DNA from 3 places in the Arthrobacter sp. YAF34 genome. Region 3 is predicted to be linked to each of the others. Evidence: riboswitches for the same ligand, from Rfam matches in the RefSeq annotation. Region 3 holds a riboswitch; each other region holds the start of a gene.

Region 1 (5,780 bases), on a different contig from region 3:
CCACTCGAGACTACGTCAGGAGCCGTGATGCGGAAGATCATCCTCGCCATGCAGGTGTCCCTCGACGGGTTTTTCGAGGGCCCGGACCGCGACCTGAGCTGGCATATGGTCGACGACGAGCTGCACCGGCACTTCAACGACCAGCTCGGCGCCATGGGTGCCTTCTTGGACGGCCGGGTGACGTATGAGCTGATGGCGGGGTTCTGGCCGACGGCGGATGAGAATCCCGCCAGCAGCGGCCCGGTGGCCGAGTTCGCCCGGATCTGGAGGGAGATGCCCAAGATCGTCTACTCCCGGACGCTGACGACGGCGGACTGGAACACCGCCGTCGTCCGGGACGTGGTGGCCGAGGAGGTTCTGGAGCTGAAGTCCCAGCCGGGCGGGGACCTCGCCCTCGGCGGGGCCGACCTTGCCGACACGTTCCGGCGGCTCGGCTTGATTGACGAATATTGGCTGTACGTCCATCCGGTGCTTGTCGGCCGGGGACGGCCCCTGTTTAAGCCTGCGGACAGCCAGGCCCAGCTCCGCCTCGTGGAAACGCGCGCCTTCGGCAACGGCGTAGTGCTGCTGCGCTTCGCCGCGTAGCCGGCGCGCACCGGGAGTCACCCCGGCGCGGCAGTTCTTAAGCGTTTCTTAAGAGCCAGGCGGAAGACTGGGACGCGGTGCCGATCCGGGTGCCCCTGTCCCGAGTCGGAGGATCCCATGACTGGACCCGCCCCTGTTGAACGCGATACAGCACCTAGCCACTCCCCCATGCGCCCCGGCGCCACGCGTCCCGTTGCGGACCCCCGGGTGTGGTCCCTCCCCCAGGCCCGCCACTGGGTACTGCTGGGCGTCCTGCTGTCCGCGGCCGTCCTGGCCCTGGGTCTGACGGCGCAGGCGACCCCGGGCTTCAGCGCGGCCGAGCTCGGCGTCGACCAGGACCTCAGCCAGCATCACGCCGCCGCACTAACCGCCGTCGCGATGGTGCTGAACGTGGTGTTTGGGCCGGTGGCCGGCGTCGCACTGATCGGCGCCGTGGCTCTCTATATCTGGCTGTTCCGCGGCGGCCTGGTCAAGGCGCTAGGGTTCGGCCTCGTGGCAGTGTCCGGCTGGGTGGCCAGCGAATTCTTCAAGATCATCGTGGCCCGCCAGCGGCCCAACCCGGCCCTGCTGTTCGATCCCCTGTCTCCGGAGACGGGCTCCAACAGCTTCCCGAGCGGCCATGTCTCCTTTGCCGTCGCCCTCGGATTCGCGCTGTACTTCCTGGCCCGGGGAACCCGCTGGGCCAAGGTCACGGCCGTGGGAGCTGCGGCGATGGCGCTGGTCGTGGCGTGGTCACGGCTGTACATCGGCGTGCACTACCCCACCGACGTCACGGCGTCGTTCCTCGCTGCCAGCGCGGCCGTGGTCATGGTCACCGGGCTGTGGAATCTTGTCACGCCGCGGATTGCCAGCCGGGTCGCTGCCCGGTCCACCATCCGGTCGCCGGGCTCTGAAAGGAACTAAGGTTGCACACCCTGGACATTTCAATGTTCCTTCCGGCCGCGCCGGCCGCCGGAACACCGTCGCTGCTGGACCCGGCAAGCCTGCTCACAGGTCTGGGCCCGGCCGCCTTGGGCGTCGTCGCGGTCATGGTCTTCATCGAATCCGGCGTCCTCTTCCCTTTCCTGCCGGGAGACTCGCTGCTGTTCACCGCCGGCCTCCTGCATCAACAGCTGCAGCTGACGCTGCCGGTGCTGATCGGCGTCGTCACCGCGGCCGCCATCGCCGGGGACCAGATCGGCTACATGCTGGGGCGCACCTTTGGCCGGCGATGGTTCAAGGACGATGCCCGCATCCTCAAGACGGCGCACCTGACCACCACGGAGGAATTCTTCCGGCGGCACGGCGGCGCCGCCGTCGTACTGGCCCGCTTCGTGCCGATGGTGAGGACTTTTGCCCCGCTCAGTGCCGGGATCGCGCGCTATGAGTACAAGTACTTCGCTCTCTGGAACGTCGTCGGCGCCCTGGCCTGGGCAGCCTCAGTCACCCTTCTGGGTACCTGGCTGGGACACTTCGACATCATCGCCAAGAACATCGATGTCATTGCCGTGGTCATGGTCCTCGTCTCGGTAGTGCCTGGGCTGGTGCAGCTCCTTCGGCGCCGCCGGAATGCCCGCAGCGCCGCCGCAGCAACGGACGACGCCAGCGACACGGAGGAGGCAACGGGCGACGGACTCCGGCGTCGGGAAATGGCCGCGGAAGAATAGGTGCCATGACAACCGCTGACCGTCCGTCCCTGCTGCTCGTCGAGGACGATGCCGTCCTGGGACCGCTCATCGCCGAGCTCCTGGATCCGGATTACCGGGTCAGGCTGGTCACCGACGGCCAGGACGGCCTGCACCTGGGGCTGACCGAGACGTGGGACGTGATGGTGATCGACCGCGGGCTGCCCGTCATGGACGGCATCTCCCTCATCGCCGCATTACGTTCCAAGGGCGTTCCCACGCCCATCCTGATCCTGACCGCGCTCGGCGATGCCAGCGAGAAAGTCCGGGGCCTCGACGCCGGTGCCAACGACTACGTCACCAAGCCGTTCGACGCCGACGAGCTCGCAGCACGCCTGCGCGCCCTGACGCGCACCTTTGCCCCGGCCACGGCGTCGGTGACGATCGGGGACTGGGAACTCGACCCCTCGCGGCGCTCCGTCCGCTCGGTCTACGGGCACACGGTGCAGCTGACCGCGAAGGAGGGCCAACTCCTGTCGGCCCTCGCCGCGGAGCCTGACCGGGTCTTCACCCGGGATGAGCTCCTCGCGGCGCACTTCCATGCCTCCGACCAGCCCGGCGTCATCGACACCTATGTCCACCACCTGCGCCGCAAAATCTCCAAGGCCGTCATCCGCACAGTTCACGGCGTGGGCTACCAGATCGGTGACGCCCATGAGTAACGGCGGGACCCCGCACGAAAATCCGGACCAAGTCACACTGCGCAAGGCCTCGCTCAAGGTCGCCCTGCGGATCAGCGCCGCGTGCGCCGTCATGGTCCTCGGGCTCCTCGCAGCCACAGCCCTCTACCTCGTGAATCAACTCGCCCATCCGGAAGTGCCGGGCCCGGCAGCGTCCGGGACGGCCTACGCCTACCTGGATGCCAAGGATGTGCTCGAGGCCATGGTCATAGCCGGGATCGCGGGGATCGTCTTGGCAGGTCTCGTCGGGTGGCTCAGCGCGCGCAGCGCCATCCGCCCCCTCGGCGACGCCTTAGCCCGGCAACGGCGCTTCGTTCAGGACGCCAGCCACGAACTGCGCACGCCGCTGACCATCCTCGACACCCGGATCCAGCTGGCCCAGCGCAACATCGAGCCCGGCTCCCGGCAGGGAAAGGACCTGGCCCGGATCCGCGAGGACGCCGCGACGCTGACCGGGATTGTCAACGAGCTGCTCCTCGCGGCAACCACTGACGCACCGGACCGTTCGGCAGCGCCTACCGACCTCGCCGACACCGCCGCCGAGGTCGCCGAAAGCCTTCAGCTGGTGGCGGACCAGCGGGACGTGCGCCTCGAGTTCTCCGCCGACGCCCGGCCGCTGGCACGGATCGACGCGAATGCGCTGCGCCGTGCAGTGCTGGCCCTGGCGGACAACGCCCTGGCCCACACTCCTGCGGGCGGCCGCATCGGCATCACGACGTCGGTGGAGCAGAGCCACGCGGTTATTGCCGTGGCGGACACCGGGGCAGGAATCACCGGCGTGGATCAGGCGCGGATCTTTGACCGCTTCGTGCGGACTTCCGGAACCGGCGGAGCGCCGGGACAACGGAGCTTTGGCATCGGACTGGCGCTGGTCCGGGAAATCGCCGTCGCTGCCGGCGGCGCAGTCGAGGTGGCATCAACCGGCCCCGAGGGGACCGTCATGAAAATGAGGCTCCCGCTGGCCGGGACCGGGAAGCCCTGAAGATTCCTGGCGCCGGGTCTCCCGGACAGGGAAAAGACCGGCGATCGCTTGCCCCCAAGGGAAATCGATCGCCGGTCTTTCCGGACTATTCGGCCCCGCCGGCTAGAACCGGGAGGGACCGCTCGGCTTAGGCCCGGACGAAGGTCACGCCGCCGGTGGCGGTGAGCCAGGACAGCGGGTGGACGATCGTCTGGTTGGTGCCGTTCATGCCGCCGCTGATGACCTGGCCGTGGCCGGCGTAGATGCCAACGTGCCCGGACTGAACCACCATGTCCCCCGGCTGGGGGGTCGCCACAACGGTACCGAGGCCAAGGAAGTCACGCGGGGCGATGTCGCCGACCGGCTTGCCCGCCGCGCCCAGGGCCTTCTCCACCATTGCGGTGCAGTCCTGGGTGATGCCCAGCTGGCTGTAGGCGGCAGAGAGCATGACGGCGTTGCGGCCGGCGGCGGGCGCCGCGGCCGGGGCAGCCGGGGCGGCCTGCACCTGCACCGTGGCCTTGGGTGCGGCGGCAGGTGCCGCCGCGGGCGCCGCAGGTGCTGCCACTGGAGCGGCGGGGGCTGCTGCGGGAGCCGCGGCCACGGGCTTGGGCTGTTCGATGACTGGTGCCGCGACGGTGGCTACTGCGGGGCGGGCATAGCTGATCTTGACGCTTGAGTCTGCGCTGACCGGCGCGCTGACCAGCGACTTGACGTCCACGTTGGACGCCGGGGCGGAGTCACGCTGCGCGGGCGCGGCGGCAGCGTTGGCAGCCATGCCGCTGGTGAGGACCAGGCCGGACGCGGCGGTGACGACGGCGGCATGGCGCGCAAAAGTACTGATTGAAGTCATGAATGTAGCCTCTCCCAATGCCTGCGAGGTGAGCTGTCGGATTCGGATGGGAGTCACCCGGCCGCACTCTAGGGGCCCGTCGTTGCGGGCGCTGTGCGGCTTCACCCCAAGACCTGCGGAACAGCCAGGCCAAAAGTGGTTTCCCCGTCTCTGCCGGTCGTTGATGCGAGTTACCCCCGGGCCGCGGCAGAGTTAGGCAATCGGCTGGGGAGCGCCCGTATCGGAGACAACAGGCACTTATCCAACGTAACGCGATCCGCACCCCAATGTCACATTCAGGTAACGGCAGAAACGGCCCCATCCGTCAAATGCGCAGAGGACGGCGCGGCTTTTCGAACATAGGATGATGCCATCACCACCACCCTCGAAGCGGAGGCCCGAATTGAACAGCCACTGTGTCGCCATCTGCCAGTTGAGCAACCAGCCCCAGGAGGATTTCGACGTCAACACCGAACTGCTGATCCTGGACGGCGCGGACGTCCATGTGTCCACCTGGGACGCGGAACCACGGGACGGCGGCTTCGATGAGCACGTCCTGAACGACAGGGTGGACGCGCTCGGGTTCATGGTGATCAATGACTGGGCCTTCCTCGACGGCAAGGCCTACGCGGTGGTGGAGCGGCGGACCGCGCTTTAGCCGCGCGGCACAGGAGGCGCGTTACACGGTGGACGGGACTAGTCTCATTCCATGATCAAGGTTTCGACGGCCGGGCACATCCCGGCCACGGGGGCCGCCCCGGTGAGCCAGCGGCCTGCCCGCCGCGGCGAGCCGTGACATTTCTCACCCTGGCGCTGATCGCCGCCGTCGCTCTGGCCGGCCCGCTGCTGGCCCTGCCGGTGCGCTGGCGGCTGCCGGTGGTGCTGGGCGAACTGCTGGCCGGCATCGTGATCGGGCGGTCGGGCTTTGGCCTGGTAAACCCGGCCGATCCGACGTTCAGCCTGCTGGCCAACATCGGGTTCGCGCTGATGATGTTTGTGGCCGGAACCCATGTTCCCGTGCGGGATCCGCAGATCCGCTCCGGTCTCGGCAAAGGCGCCCG
Region 2 (5,780 bases), on a different contig from region 3:
ATCCACTCAAGAGCGCCAACTTCGGAAAAGTTGGCGTGCTTCAAACCCTACAGGAGTCCGGCCTCAATGTCACATTCAGATCACGGCGTGTCACATGGATGCGAGAGAGGTCCATCGTCTATTTAGAGCCAGCCGAGCGGATCAACGACGTTGCCGTTGACCATGACTTCAAAGTGGAGGTGGCAGCCCGTGGAGGCGCCGGTGGTCCCGCTCAGGGCAATGACGTCGCCGCGGGAGACCTTCTGGCCCACCGTGACCAAGGACGAGGACAGGTGGTTGTAGGTGGTCTCCAGGCCGTTGCCGTGATCGATGACCACACGGTTTCCGCCGCCGTAGGGGTGCCATCCGTTGAAGGTCACGGTGCCGCTGGCTGCCGCGTGGACCTGGGTGCCGCACTGGGCGACGAAATCCTGGCCGCGGTGAAACTCGCCCACAACGCCGGTGATGGGGCTGACACGGTAGCCGAACGGCGAGGCAGTGATCATCTGGTCCAGGGGTGGGCCCAAGGTGCCCTTCGATGCCGCGCGGGTGATGCTGCCGACGGACTGGGCACTGAGTAACTGTTTCAGCTTGCCGTCCGGGTCGCCCTTGGTGGCGATGGCGGTCCGGCTGAAATCGACTTTCGCCGCGGCGGCAGCCGTGACATCCGGCTGCACCGCGGCGGAAAGTGCGCCCGATGCGCCCGTATTAGCCATGACCGGGCTAGTGACGGGAACCGTCACTGTGAGGATCAGACCGGCTGCGGCCAGAGCGATCCCGGCCTTCTGGCCGACGCCGCTGGCCGCGGCGAAGTCCGTTACCTGACGGAACGGGCCGCGCCGCCGACGGCGTTCATCGCGGTGCGGGTCGCGCGGCCGATCGGCCATAGGCTCAAGAACGGGACGCGGCTCCGGAGCGGGACCGGTCGCGCGGCGACGTCCCCTGACGGTCTGGGTGGTCAAGAACGGTTCCTCTCTGGAGAGCCTGCGAAGTTAGCTGTCGGATTCGGGTCAGAGAGATCACAGACCCGGTCCGCCGCTGCAAGCACCAGACGCAGAGGTATCCCTGGGGATCCGCCGTGAAAGCTGCTTGCCGCTGACGGACTTCACCCCGAGGCTGCGATGAAGCAGCCGAAAGTGGTTCCCCCGCCCCTGCCAGGAGGTCGTTCTGCTGCTGATCCGCTGGCAGGGCTCGGCTTCGGATCAGATAACGCTTTGGTATCGGTACAGGGCACTAACTATAGGGGATCAAGCCACCCGGTAATAAATCCGTGACCGCCCTGTGCAAAACTCGTGGGTTGTCCCATGACTGGCACGTTGTGGCTGGTCAGGCGACGGTGACAAAGACATGCGCGGCAACTTCGGGCGGCAATTCCAGGGCGCCTTCGATATCCGGCACGCGGACCGAGATGTACTCCCCCACCCGCTCCAGCGAGACCAGCGCGCCGGGCCGGATGCCGCCCTCGTCGAGCTGGGCCAAAAGCTCCGGTTCCACCTGGATCGGCTCCGCGAGCCGGTTGACCGTAATCCGCGAGTCCGGACCATAGCCGGTCATGGCCTGCAGCAGGTTCAGGACCCCGTCAGCGTGGGCACCGGACGGTGCACCACCCAGCTCGGCCAGCCCCGGAATGGGGTTTCCATAGGGCGAAACCGTCGGGTGGTTGAGCAGCTCGAAGATCCTACGCTCGACGCGTTCGCTCATGACGTGCTCCCAGCGGCAGGCTTCCTCATGGACGTACGCCCAGTCGAGCCCGATCACGTCTGCGAGCAGGCGTTCGGCGAGTCGGTGCTTGCGCATGACACCGATGGCGCGTTTCCGGCCAGTTTCGGTCAGCTCAAGGTGCCGGTCGCCGGATACAACCACCAGCCCGTCCCGCTCCATGCGGCCGATGGTCTGGGAAACTGTGGGGCCGGAGTGGCGGAGCCGTTCGGCGATGCGGGCGCGGAGGGCGACGATGTTTTCTTCTTCAAGTTCCAGAATGGTCCGGAGATACATCTCCGTGGTATCGATCAGATCCGTCATTCAGCTCAGCTCCTCGAGCGCAGTCCTTGCGTCATTCCCACCGTACCGCGTGCGGGCTGCGTGCAGGATGCGCCCTAGCGGGATCCGCCGTACGTTCGCAGGACAGCCTAGCCTATTTTGAATTACTCCAGATAATTATTCGTCCTGCCAGGAAGGCGCCCGACGCCCGAAGCCCGGCCGATCGCCGGGCGTCTCAATGACCGGACTATGACAGAGGATTTTCCGTGTCGACGGGGGCCGTCAGGCAAAATGGGACAGGCAGAATGAAAAGGGTGCCCGTTGCAGCCATCCCTTCCCGTCCACCTCCCCGCCACGTCACGACCCAGCCGAAAATTGGAGCCACTGTGAGCGACACCAGCATCACGATCCCCGCCAACCTGCTGCCCAAGGACGGACGGTTTGGCGCCGGACCGTCCAAGGTCCGGCCGGAGCAGATGGAGGCCCTCGCCGCGGCGGCGGCGAACCTGCTGGGAACTTCGCACCGCCAGGCACCCGTGAAGAACCTGGTCGGCTCTGTCCGCAGCGGCCTCAGTGATTTCTTCCGCGCCCCGGAAGGCTATGAAGTGATCCTCGGCGTCGGCGGCTCCACGGCGTTCTGGGACATTGCCAGCTTCGGACTCGTGGAGAACAAGGCGCAGCACCTGTCCTTCGGCGAGTTCGGCTCGAAGTTTGCCTCGGCCACCAACAAGGCACCGTTCCTCGCCGAGTCCTCCATCCTCAAGGCCGAGCCCGGCACCCGTCCCACCGCCAGGGCCGAGTCCGGCGTGGACGTCTACGCGTGGCCGCAGAACGAGACGTCCACCGGCGTGGCGGCTCCCGTCCGGCGCGTGGCAGGTGCCGACGACGGGTCCTTGGTCCTCGTGGACGCGACCTCGGCCGCCGGCGGCCTGGACGTGGACGTGGCGGAGTCGGACGTCTATTACTTTGCGCCGCAGAAGAACTTCGCGTCCGACGGCGGCCTGTGGCTTGGCTTGTTCTCCCCGGCTGCGCTGGAGCGGGCAGCCCGGATCAAGGCCAGCAACCGCTGGATCCCCGATTTCCTGGATCTCCAGACCGCAATCGACAACTCCCGGCTGAACCAGACCTACAACACCCCCGCGCTGGCCACCCTGGTCACCCTGGATGCCCAGGTGCAGTGGCTCAACGCCAACGGCGGCATGGACTTCGCCTCCGCACGTACCGCGGATTCAGCCGGCCGGATTTACCGCTGGGCCGAGGCGTCCGGCTACGCCACGCCGTTCGTGGTCAACGCCGAGGACCGCTCGAACGTGATCGCCACGATCGACTTCGACGAATCGATCGACGCCGCAGCCATCGCCAAGGTTCTCCGCGCCAACGGCATCGTCGACACTGAGCCTTACCGTAAATTGGGCCGGAACCAGCTGCGCATCGCCACCTTCGTGGCGATCGAGCCGGACGATGTCTCGGCGCTGCTCGAATGCATCGATTTCGTCGTGGCCGAACTCAAGAAGTAGCCTCAGCGTCCGACGGCGTCGTCCCGGCCAGGTGCCCGGACGGCGCCGTCGCCGTTTCCGGCGGCGCCGGCTGGCTGCCCGTCCATCTGCGCGCCCGCGGCGGCGGTGTCCGCGGCCAGGCGGAAGTAGCGCAGCCCGCGCGCCCGGCGGTTGAAGTGGAGCCGCAGCTGCTTCGCCCGGATGATCCACAGCAGCCCGATCAGGGCCGCGAGCAGGCCGGCGCCGGCCGCTACCGCCATGGACCAGCGGGGGCCGGCGACGTTTGCCACCCAGCCGACGAACGGCGCACCGATGGGCGTTCCGCCCATGAAGATCGCCATATAAAGCGCCATCACCCGGCCCCGCATCACCGGGTCCGTCGTGGTCTGGACGTACCCGTTGGCGCTTGTCATCATGGTGATCGCGAACAGCCCCACCGGCACCAGCGCAATCCCGAACCAGAAGTAGCTTGGGGCCAGCGCCGCGAGGCCCGAGGTCACGCCGAAGGCTCCGGCCGCGCCGAAAATGACCCGCAGCCGCGGTTTGCCGCGGCCGGCGGAGAGGAGCGCCCCGGCGACGGAGCCGATGGCCATGATCGAATTCATCAGGCCGAAGGCTCCCGCGCCGAGACCGAATTCCGTGCCCACCATGGCCGCAATGAACAGGGCGAAGTTCAGCCCCAGGGTGCCAACGATGAAGATGGCCACGAGGACCACCACGAGGTCCGGGCGGTACCGCACATACTGCAGCCCCTCCCGGATCCTGCCTTTGCCCGCCGGTGCCCGGGGCAGCCGCCGCAGCGATCCCGCCGGGATTCTCGCCAGGCTCAGCAGCAGTGGGACGAACGTGAACGCGTTGATGAGGAAGACCCAGCCCGGGCCGACAACGGCCGTCAGCACGCCGGCGACTGCCGGGCCGATCATGCGGGCAACGTTGAAGGAGGCGCTGTTGAGGGCCACGGCATTGGGAAGGTAATCGTCCTGGACCAGTTCCGAGACAAAGGTCTGCCGCACGGGGGCGTCCAGCGCGGAAACCACCCCAAGCATCAGGGCGAAGACGTACACCTGCCAGAGCTGTGCCGCCCCGGAAACCACCAGGATGCCCAGCCCGGCACTTAGAAGTGCCATGGAGGACTGGGTCAGCACCAGGAGCCGCTTGCGGTTAAAGCGGTCCGCAACCAGTCCGGCGACCGGTGCCAGGAACAGCTGGGGGCCCAGTTGCAGGGCCATGGTGATGCCCACGGCCCCGGCGTCCTGGTTCGTCAGGTGGGCGAACACCAACCAGTCCTGGGCGGTGCGCTGCATCCAGGTACCGATGTTGGAGATGAGCGCGCCGACGAACCAGATCCGGTAGTTCAGGATGTGCAGGGACTTGAACGTGGACATCATGCCCAGCCCTCCTCCTGCTCGCTCCCTGACGCTTTCAACCGCTAATCGGCCTCGTCCGCGGGGCGTTCCCCGTCGTCGTCGGCATCCGCACCGTTGGCATTAGTCTCCTCGGGGTCAGCCTTGTCGGCGTCGGCCTCGTCAGCATCAGGGTGCGCGGAGTCGGAGCCCTGCGACGCCGGTTCGGCGCCCAATGCTTCCTCGGCCTCGTCAGCCTGCGCGTCTTCCGGGCGGACCCGCTCAGCCCACGGGACCCAAGCCGGAGCGAGGATGGAGTCCTCCGAGGGCAGGAGGCCGAGTTCGTCGACCGTCACCACTTTGGACCGCGAGTTGCGGGTCAGCACGGCGTACCACTGCCAGCCGCCGTAGCCGGGCAGCTTGGATTCGAAGAGGTGGGTCACCAGGCGGTCGCCTTCGCTGCGGGCCGCCAGGTGCTCCCCGATCTGCTCGGCAGGGGCAATGCCCTCCACGGCGGCACGGGCGACGTCGACGGCGGCGGCCAGGAAGGCGTCCGGTTTGCCGGTCCGCCAGACGGGCACACCGGCGCGCGGACGGGACCCCGGCTTTGAGCCGGCTCCCTTGGAGCCTGCCGGCACGATGGATCCGGCATCCTGCGCCGGCAACTGATCGGGTTCCTGAGTCATCAAGGGCCTTAGACGTCCAGCTCGTCGGCAACCTTACGGAGGGCGGCCGCTATCGCTTTGCCCTTGTTGCCTTCCGGGTACTTTCCCGCGGACAGGGTCCCGGACAGGTTGTCCAGCACGCTGACGAGGTCCTGAACCAGCGGGGCAAGGTCCCTGGCGCTGGGCCGCTTTGCCTTGGCGATGGACGGCATTTTGTCCAGCACACGCAGTCCGAGCGCCTGGGCGCCCTTGCGGCCGTCTGCCACCCCAAATTCAACGCGAGTTCCGGCCTTGAGCTCCGTGACGCCCTCGGGCAG
Region 3 (5,780 bases):
GCCGGGGTCAGCTGGAACAGGACGATGTAGCTTCCGGCCACGACGGCGATCCCTCCGGCGGCGGCCAGCAGGTGCAGGAGCCGGCGGCCCAGGGTGGTGGGGGCCGCCCACAGGTAGGCCAGGGCAAGCCCGGGCACAATCAGGAAACCCTGCAGCATCTTGGTCAGGAACGCCAGGCCGATCACCGCGCCGGCCGCGGCGAGCCATGTCCAGCCGGCCTTCTCGACGGCGCGGGTGGTGAGGTAGGCCGCCAGCACCAGGCACAGGGTGAGCATGGCGTCGGGGTTGTTGAACCGGAACATGAGGGCGGCCACGGGGGTCAGCGCCAGGGCGCCGCCGGCCAGCAGGCCAGCCGCCGGCCCGGACACCCGCTTGACGGTCAGGTAGAGAAGCCCGACGGCGGCTACCCCCATGAGTGCCTGGGGAATGAGCATGCTCAACGCCGAGAAGCCGAAGAGCCGCCCCGCGAGGGCAGGGATCCACAGGGCGGCGGGCGGCTTGTCCACCGTGATGGCGTTCCCGGCGTCGAGCGATCCGAAGAGCAGCGCGGTCCAGTCCTTGGTCCCTGCCTGGATCGCCGCGGCGTAGAAGGAGTTGCCGTAGCCCGTGGCTTCCAGGTTCCACAGGTACAACACCGCGGTGGCCACTAACAGCAGAGCTGCCGAGGGCCGCACCCACCGCGGCTGCGGTCCGAAGAGCAGCCGTTCCCGGCGGTTCAGGATTGTGGGCGGCCGGGATGCGGGCGCCCCGAATGCCGTCCCGGACGAATCACGGACTGCCGGCGGGCTGCCGGCGGGGGAGTCAGCCTGGGCTCCGGCGGTGGGGCTGATGGTTGAGGTCATTTACTTGGCCGTTTCTGTGCGGGGGAGAGATGCGTCGGGGGCGCCGGACGCCGGAGCAGTGTCGGCGGGCCGGCCGCGGAAGACCACCAGCCGGAAGAGCAGGAATTTGACGGCCGTAGCGGCCAGATTGGCGGCCGTGACGGTGACGAGTTCCAGCCAGCGGTCCGGGGTTCCGGCCGAAGCGCCGTGGACCAGGGTGAGCGCGCCCGAGGTCAGGGCCAGTCCGATGCCGAAGACCAGCAGTCCCTCGAAGTGGTGCCGGGCCGCCTGGCTGCTGCCCTGGATGCCGAAGGTGAAGCGCCGGTTGGCCGCGGTGTTGGCCACGGCGGTGGTGAGCAACGCGAGGAAATTTGCCAGTTGCGGGTCCATGATTCCGCGGCAGAGCAGGAAGATCAGCAGGTACGCGAGCGTGGAGGCCACCCCGATGCTGCCGAAGCGGACGAGCTGTCCGAACAGGCTTCCCCCGGCGCTTTGCTCCTGGGCCCGTGAGGAGGCGGGAAGTGGACCGCGTGCCAGGGCGGCGCGCAGTTCTGGGACGGGGATCCGGCCGGAGACAAGATCCCTGCTCAGCCGTGCCATGCCGCGCAGATCCGCGAGGGCCGTCTGGACGATGTCCACGCTGGAATCCGGATCGTCGGTCCAGTCCACCGGGACTTCGTGGACGCGCAGGCCGCACTTTTCGGCCAGGACCAGCAGCTCGGTGTCGAAGAACCAGGCGTTGTCCAGGGTGTGGGGGAGCAGCTGCCGGGCTACGTCCGCCCGGATGGCCTTGAAGCCGCACTGGGCGTCGCTGAAGTGCGCGCCCAGGAGGGACTGCAGCATGAAGTTATAGCTGCGCGAGATGAATTCCCGTTTGGGTCCGCGGACCACGCGTGAGTTGCGGGTCAGCCGGGTCCCGATCGCCAGGTCGGAGTGCCCTGAAATGAGCGGGGCAAGGAGGGGCCCGAGTGCCGCCAGATCGGTGGAAAGGTCAACATCCATGTACGCCAGGACCGGCGACGGCGAGGCGAGCCACACTTTGCGGAGCGTGTTGCCGCGGCCTTTTTCAGCCATGTGGACCACGGTCACCTCGCGGAGCTCGCGGGCTACGCGTTCGGCCGTCTTGAGAGTTCCATCGGTGCTGGCGTTGTCAGCCACCGTGATCCGGAACGGGTGCGGGAAGGAACCGAGAAGGTAGGCGTGGAGCCTGCGCAGGCAGGCTTCGAGGTCCCGTTCCTCGTTGAACACCGGGATGGTGACGTCCAGCACCGGTATGGCGGTTCGCGTGTCGATGGCGTTTCGCCGGCTACGCGGGCCGGCGACGGCCGCGGCGGACGGTCCCGGGGCGGGCGCGTCGGCCAAAGCGAGTCCGGACGGCGAGGGCCCGGAGTGTGTGGCGGGTGCAGCCGGGCCGGCCGGCGTCTCCGCGGAGTGGGGCTGGGTTCCTGGGGCCTGGTCTGTGAACGTCATGGCTCAACTGTCCCGTCGCCCCATATGAGGGCTTTAGGGTCAAGCTGTGCGGGTGCTGTGGAAGTCCGGCCGATCCGGCCCGGTGATTCCAGAGTTACTGGAGCGGCTGTCCGGGGACGGTTGACCAGTGATGCCCCGCGCACGAGAATGCGAACCATGAGTGACCGCCGCGGCCTTTCCGGGCCGGCTCCGTTCACCGTCGTCGATTCGGGTCCGAATGGAGCTAACCCGAGATCGGCCCGCGGATCATCGAGGACGGGGACACGGTGGTGCTCGACGAGACGGAAGGCTGGCGCCGTGCGGAGACTGATCTACGGCATGAATCTGACCCTGGACGGCTACATCGCCGCGGCCGGCGACGACATCGGCTGGAGCGAGCCGAGCGATGAACTGTTCCAGTGGTGGCTCGACCAGGAGCGGGCTAGCAGCCTGTCGCTGTACGGCCGCAAGCTCTGGGAGACCATGAGCTCCTTCTGGCCGACCGGCGACCAGCAGCCCAACGCCACCCCGGCGGAGATCGAGTTCGCGCGGAACTGGCGGGACACGCCGAAGGTGGTGTTCTCCTCGACGATCGACAAGGTCGACTGGAACGCCCGCCTGGTCACCGGCGACGCGATCGCCGAGATCACCCGGCTCAAGGCCGGCGACGGCGGCACGATGAGCATCGGCGGCGCAACGCTCGCCGGGGCGGCTATGCGGGCCGGGCTGATCGACGAATACGTGCTAGTCACCCATCCGGTCCTGGTGGGCGGCGGCACTCCGTTCTTCACCTCGCTGGACAGCTGGGTGAACCTGAACCAGGTGGAGACGCGGACGCTTCCCGGCGGCGTGGTCATCACCAGGTACGAGACGAGGCGCTGAGCGCGATTCCTCCGCGCGGTCGGGGGAGGTCCATCTTCGGTTAAACAGTCACGCACAGAAGGCCCCGGATCCATGTGGATCCTGGGCCTTCTGGGAGGGGCTGGCTGATGCCGGCTTAGTACCAGTTGTGCGCGTAGTGGAAGTCCAGAGCGCCGCAGGGGGAGCCGTACCGCGTTTTGACGTAGTTCAGGCCCCAATTGATCTGGGTCCGGTAGTTGGTCATGTAGTCGGCCCCGGCGCTCGCCATTTTCGAGGCGGGCAGCGACTGGACCACGCCGTAGGCGCCGCTGCTGGCGTTCGTGGCGGTGGTCTTCCAGTCCGATTCCTTGGTCCAGAGCTTCTGCAGGCACTGCATCTGCCCCGGTGCCCAGCCATAGCTGCCCAGTCGGGCCGCGGCGTAGGCCTGCGCGCCGGAGGGGTCGTCGACGGCGACCGGTGCCGCCGCGGGGACCGGCGCCGCTGCGTGGACAGGTGCCGCCGGACGGGCGGGCGCCGCGGGGCTGGCCTTTGCCGGTGCGGCTGCGTGAGCGGCCGGCGCCGGTGCTGCGGCCGGCTTGGCCTCCGGAGCCTTGGACACCACGGCGCTGTTCGGCGGCGTCGTGGACCCAGTCACCTGGATGCGTTCGAAGTTGAGCTTGGCCAGCGGGTCCACGCTCGTGACGGATTCGGCGCCCGCAACATTGGCGGTGTGGGCGCCGGGCTCTGCCGCCTGGCTGGCAGCGCCGCCCCCCACCAGCAGTGCGCCGGCGACCGTGACGATGGCCGCACGGTGGCCGGTGATGCCGAGCCCGGCGGCCAGCCGGGACAGGGCGGACGCCTGCTTGGCCGGTTCGGCGCGGTGGCGGGACCTGGCGGCGTGGGAATGCGAAACGCCCTCAGGGCGCGTTTGTACGTTGAGTTCAGTCATGATTGCCTCTCAACGCCTGCGGAGTTAGCTGTCGGGTTCGGATGAGGTCATCCGGCCGCACGGAAAGTCACGTGTCGGCTTCACCCCAAGGGCGCGTGTGTGCAGAATGCCCGGGAACTCTGGGTCCCCCGCCTCTGCCTGGTCAATCGGAATCCGGGAAGCGGCAGAGTTTGGCGTCCATCCGGATGTGCGGCACCGATGGCAGCGCACTCCCAAAACGCTACAGGACCTCGACGCTTAAGTCACATTTGGGTAACAGCAGTCACATCGGCGGGGTGTCGCCTTGCGCCCGATGTACCGGCGCTCCGGGGGCGGCGGGCGCTGCCGTGGGCGGCTAGGCCGACGGCGGAGCCGCCGGCAGCCGTACGGCGAACTCCGTCCGCCCGGGCCGCGAGGTGACCTCGACGGTGCCCCCGTGGGCATGCACGATCGACTGGACGATGGACAAGCCCAACCCGCTCGTTCCCTCGGAGGTTGGCGCGGCACCGCTGCCCGCCCCGCTCTGGTTGCCGGAAACGGCGGCGGAAGCACTGCCCGCGCGGGGCCTGGCAGCGGAGCCGGCCCGGGCCCCCGCCGTCGCGACCGCGGGCTGCGCGGTGACCGCCGGATTGGAACGCGAGGCGTCGGCCCGGGCAAAGCGGGCGAAGACACGCCCGATGAATTCGGGGGCGATGCCGCTGCCGTTATCCGTCACGGTGACCACGGCGCTGCCGTCAGCCGAACGCATGACGCCCGTGACCACCGTGGTCCCGGGTTCCGTGTGCTTGCGCGCATTGGACAGGAGGTTGGCCAGGACCTGGTGAAGCTGGCTCGCATCACCGCGGACCACCACGGGCTCGTCCGGGAGTTCCAGCTGCCAGATGCGGTCCGGGGCCATGACTTTCTCATCGCTCACCGTTTCGACGGCCAGCTGGGTGAGGTCGACGTCGGCGATCTTGAGCGGTTGCCCCTCGTCCAGTCGGGCCAGCAGCAGCAGGTCCTCCACGAGCGTGGTCATCCGCTCGGACTGGCTTTGCACGCGGGCGAGGGATTTCTCGCCGTCGGGCGTGAAATGCTCGGTCATCCGCATCAGCTCCGTGTAGCCGCGGATGGCCGTGAGCGGGGTGCGGAGTTCGTGCGAGGCGTCGGCGACGAACTGCCGCACCTTCATCTCGCTCTCCTGCCGCGCCTCGAGCGCATTGGAGACGTTGTCCAGCATCTTGTTCAGCGCGTAGCCCACGCTGCCCACTTCCGTTCCGGGATGGGCCGCCGACGCCGGGACGCGCACCCCGAGTGCCACCTCCCCGGCGTCCAGCGGGAGGCGGGAGACCTTGGTGGCAACCTCGGAGAGCTGTTCCAGCGGCTTCATGGTCCGCCGGATCAGGGCCGTTCCGGCGAGGCCGATCAGCACGAGCCCGCCGGCGGACACCACCACCATGGTCCAGACGAGCGAGGCCAGGGTGCTTTCCTTTTCGGCCAGGGGAAGTCCCGTGACGATCACGTCGCCGTACGGTGCGCGCACGGCCGTGAGCCGGTACGCGCCGGCCGAGAGAGTCCGGTCCACGGGCACGGCGTTCGGGGAGAGCGCCAACAGGACCGCGTTGTCGGCGCGGGAGAGGCTCTCGAGGGTTGCGTCCCCGGCCAGGAATCCGGCGCTGCTGACCTCGCCGTCCTCCAGCCGGGCATTGAGCATCCCGACGCCCTGCCCCCGGGCATCAAGGGGGTCGCGGCGGCCGCCGGAG

What was found. Region 3 has a riboswitch for cyclic di-AMP ahead of AB4Y72_RS09620 (hypothetical protein). Riboswitches for the same ligand answer to the same signal wherever they lie in the genome.
Region 1: another riboswitch for cyclic di-AMP. It lies ahead of AB4Y72_RS18255 (hypothetical protein); the one in region 3 lies ahead of AB4Y72_RS09620 (hypothetical protein).
Region 2: another riboswitch for cyclic di-AMP. It lies ahead of AB4Y72_RS07895 (M23 family metallopeptidase); the one in region 3 lies ahead of AB4Y72_RS09620 (hypothetical protein).

Annotation. Positions count from the first base shown of each region.
Region 1 is NZ_JBFRCV010000018.1:12,385-18,164, forward strand. It holds gene AB4Y72_RS18230 (dihydrofolate reductase family protein) at 28-585, shown strand; gene AB4Y72_RS18235 (phosphatase PAP2 family protein) at 703-1,488, shown strand; gene AB4Y72_RS18240 (VTT domain-containing protein) at 1,512-2,231, shown strand; gene AB4Y72_RS18245 (response regulator transcription factor) at 2,237-2,911, shown strand; gene AB4Y72_RS18250 (sensor histidine kinase) at 2,904-3,911, shown strand; gene AB4Y72_RS18255 (hypothetical protein) at 4,039-4,740, opposite strand; cyclic di-AMP (ydaO/yuaA leader) riboswitch at 4,745-4,949, opposite strand; gene AB4Y72_RS18260 (hypothetical protein) at 5,153-5,377, shown strand; gene AB4Y72_RS18265 (cation:proton antiporter) at 5,512-5,780, shown strand, end outside.
Region 2 is NZ_JBFRCV010000005.1:88,882-94,661, reverse strand. It holds gene AB4Y72_RS07895 (M23 family metallopeptidase) at 123-941, opposite strand; cyclic di-AMP (ydaO/yuaA leader) riboswitch at 946-1,161, opposite strand; gene AB4Y72_RS07890 (metal-dependent transcriptional regulator) at 1,306-2,001, opposite strand; gene serC (phosphoserine transaminase) at 2,346-3,476, shown strand; gene AB4Y72_RS07880 (MFS transporter) at 3,479-4,840, opposite strand; gene AB4Y72_RS07875 (DUF3027 domain-containing protein) at 4,885-5,484, opposite strand; gene AB4Y72_RS07870 (cold-shock protein) at 5,493-5,780, opposite strand, start outside.
Region 3 is NZ_JBFRCV010000006.1:163,243-169,022, forward strand. It holds gene AB4Y72_RS09605 (glycosyltransferase family 39 protein) at 1-842, opposite strand, end outside; gene AB4Y72_RS09610 (glycosyltransferase) at 843-2,291, opposite strand; gene AB4Y72_RS09615 (dihydrofolate reductase family protein) at 2,589-3,152, shown strand; gene AB4Y72_RS09620 (hypothetical protein) at 3,268-4,059, opposite strand; cyclic di-AMP (ydaO/yuaA leader) riboswitch at 4,059-4,228, opposite strand; gene AB4Y72_RS09625 (HAMP domain-containing sensor histidine kinase) at 4,394-5,780, opposite strand, start outside.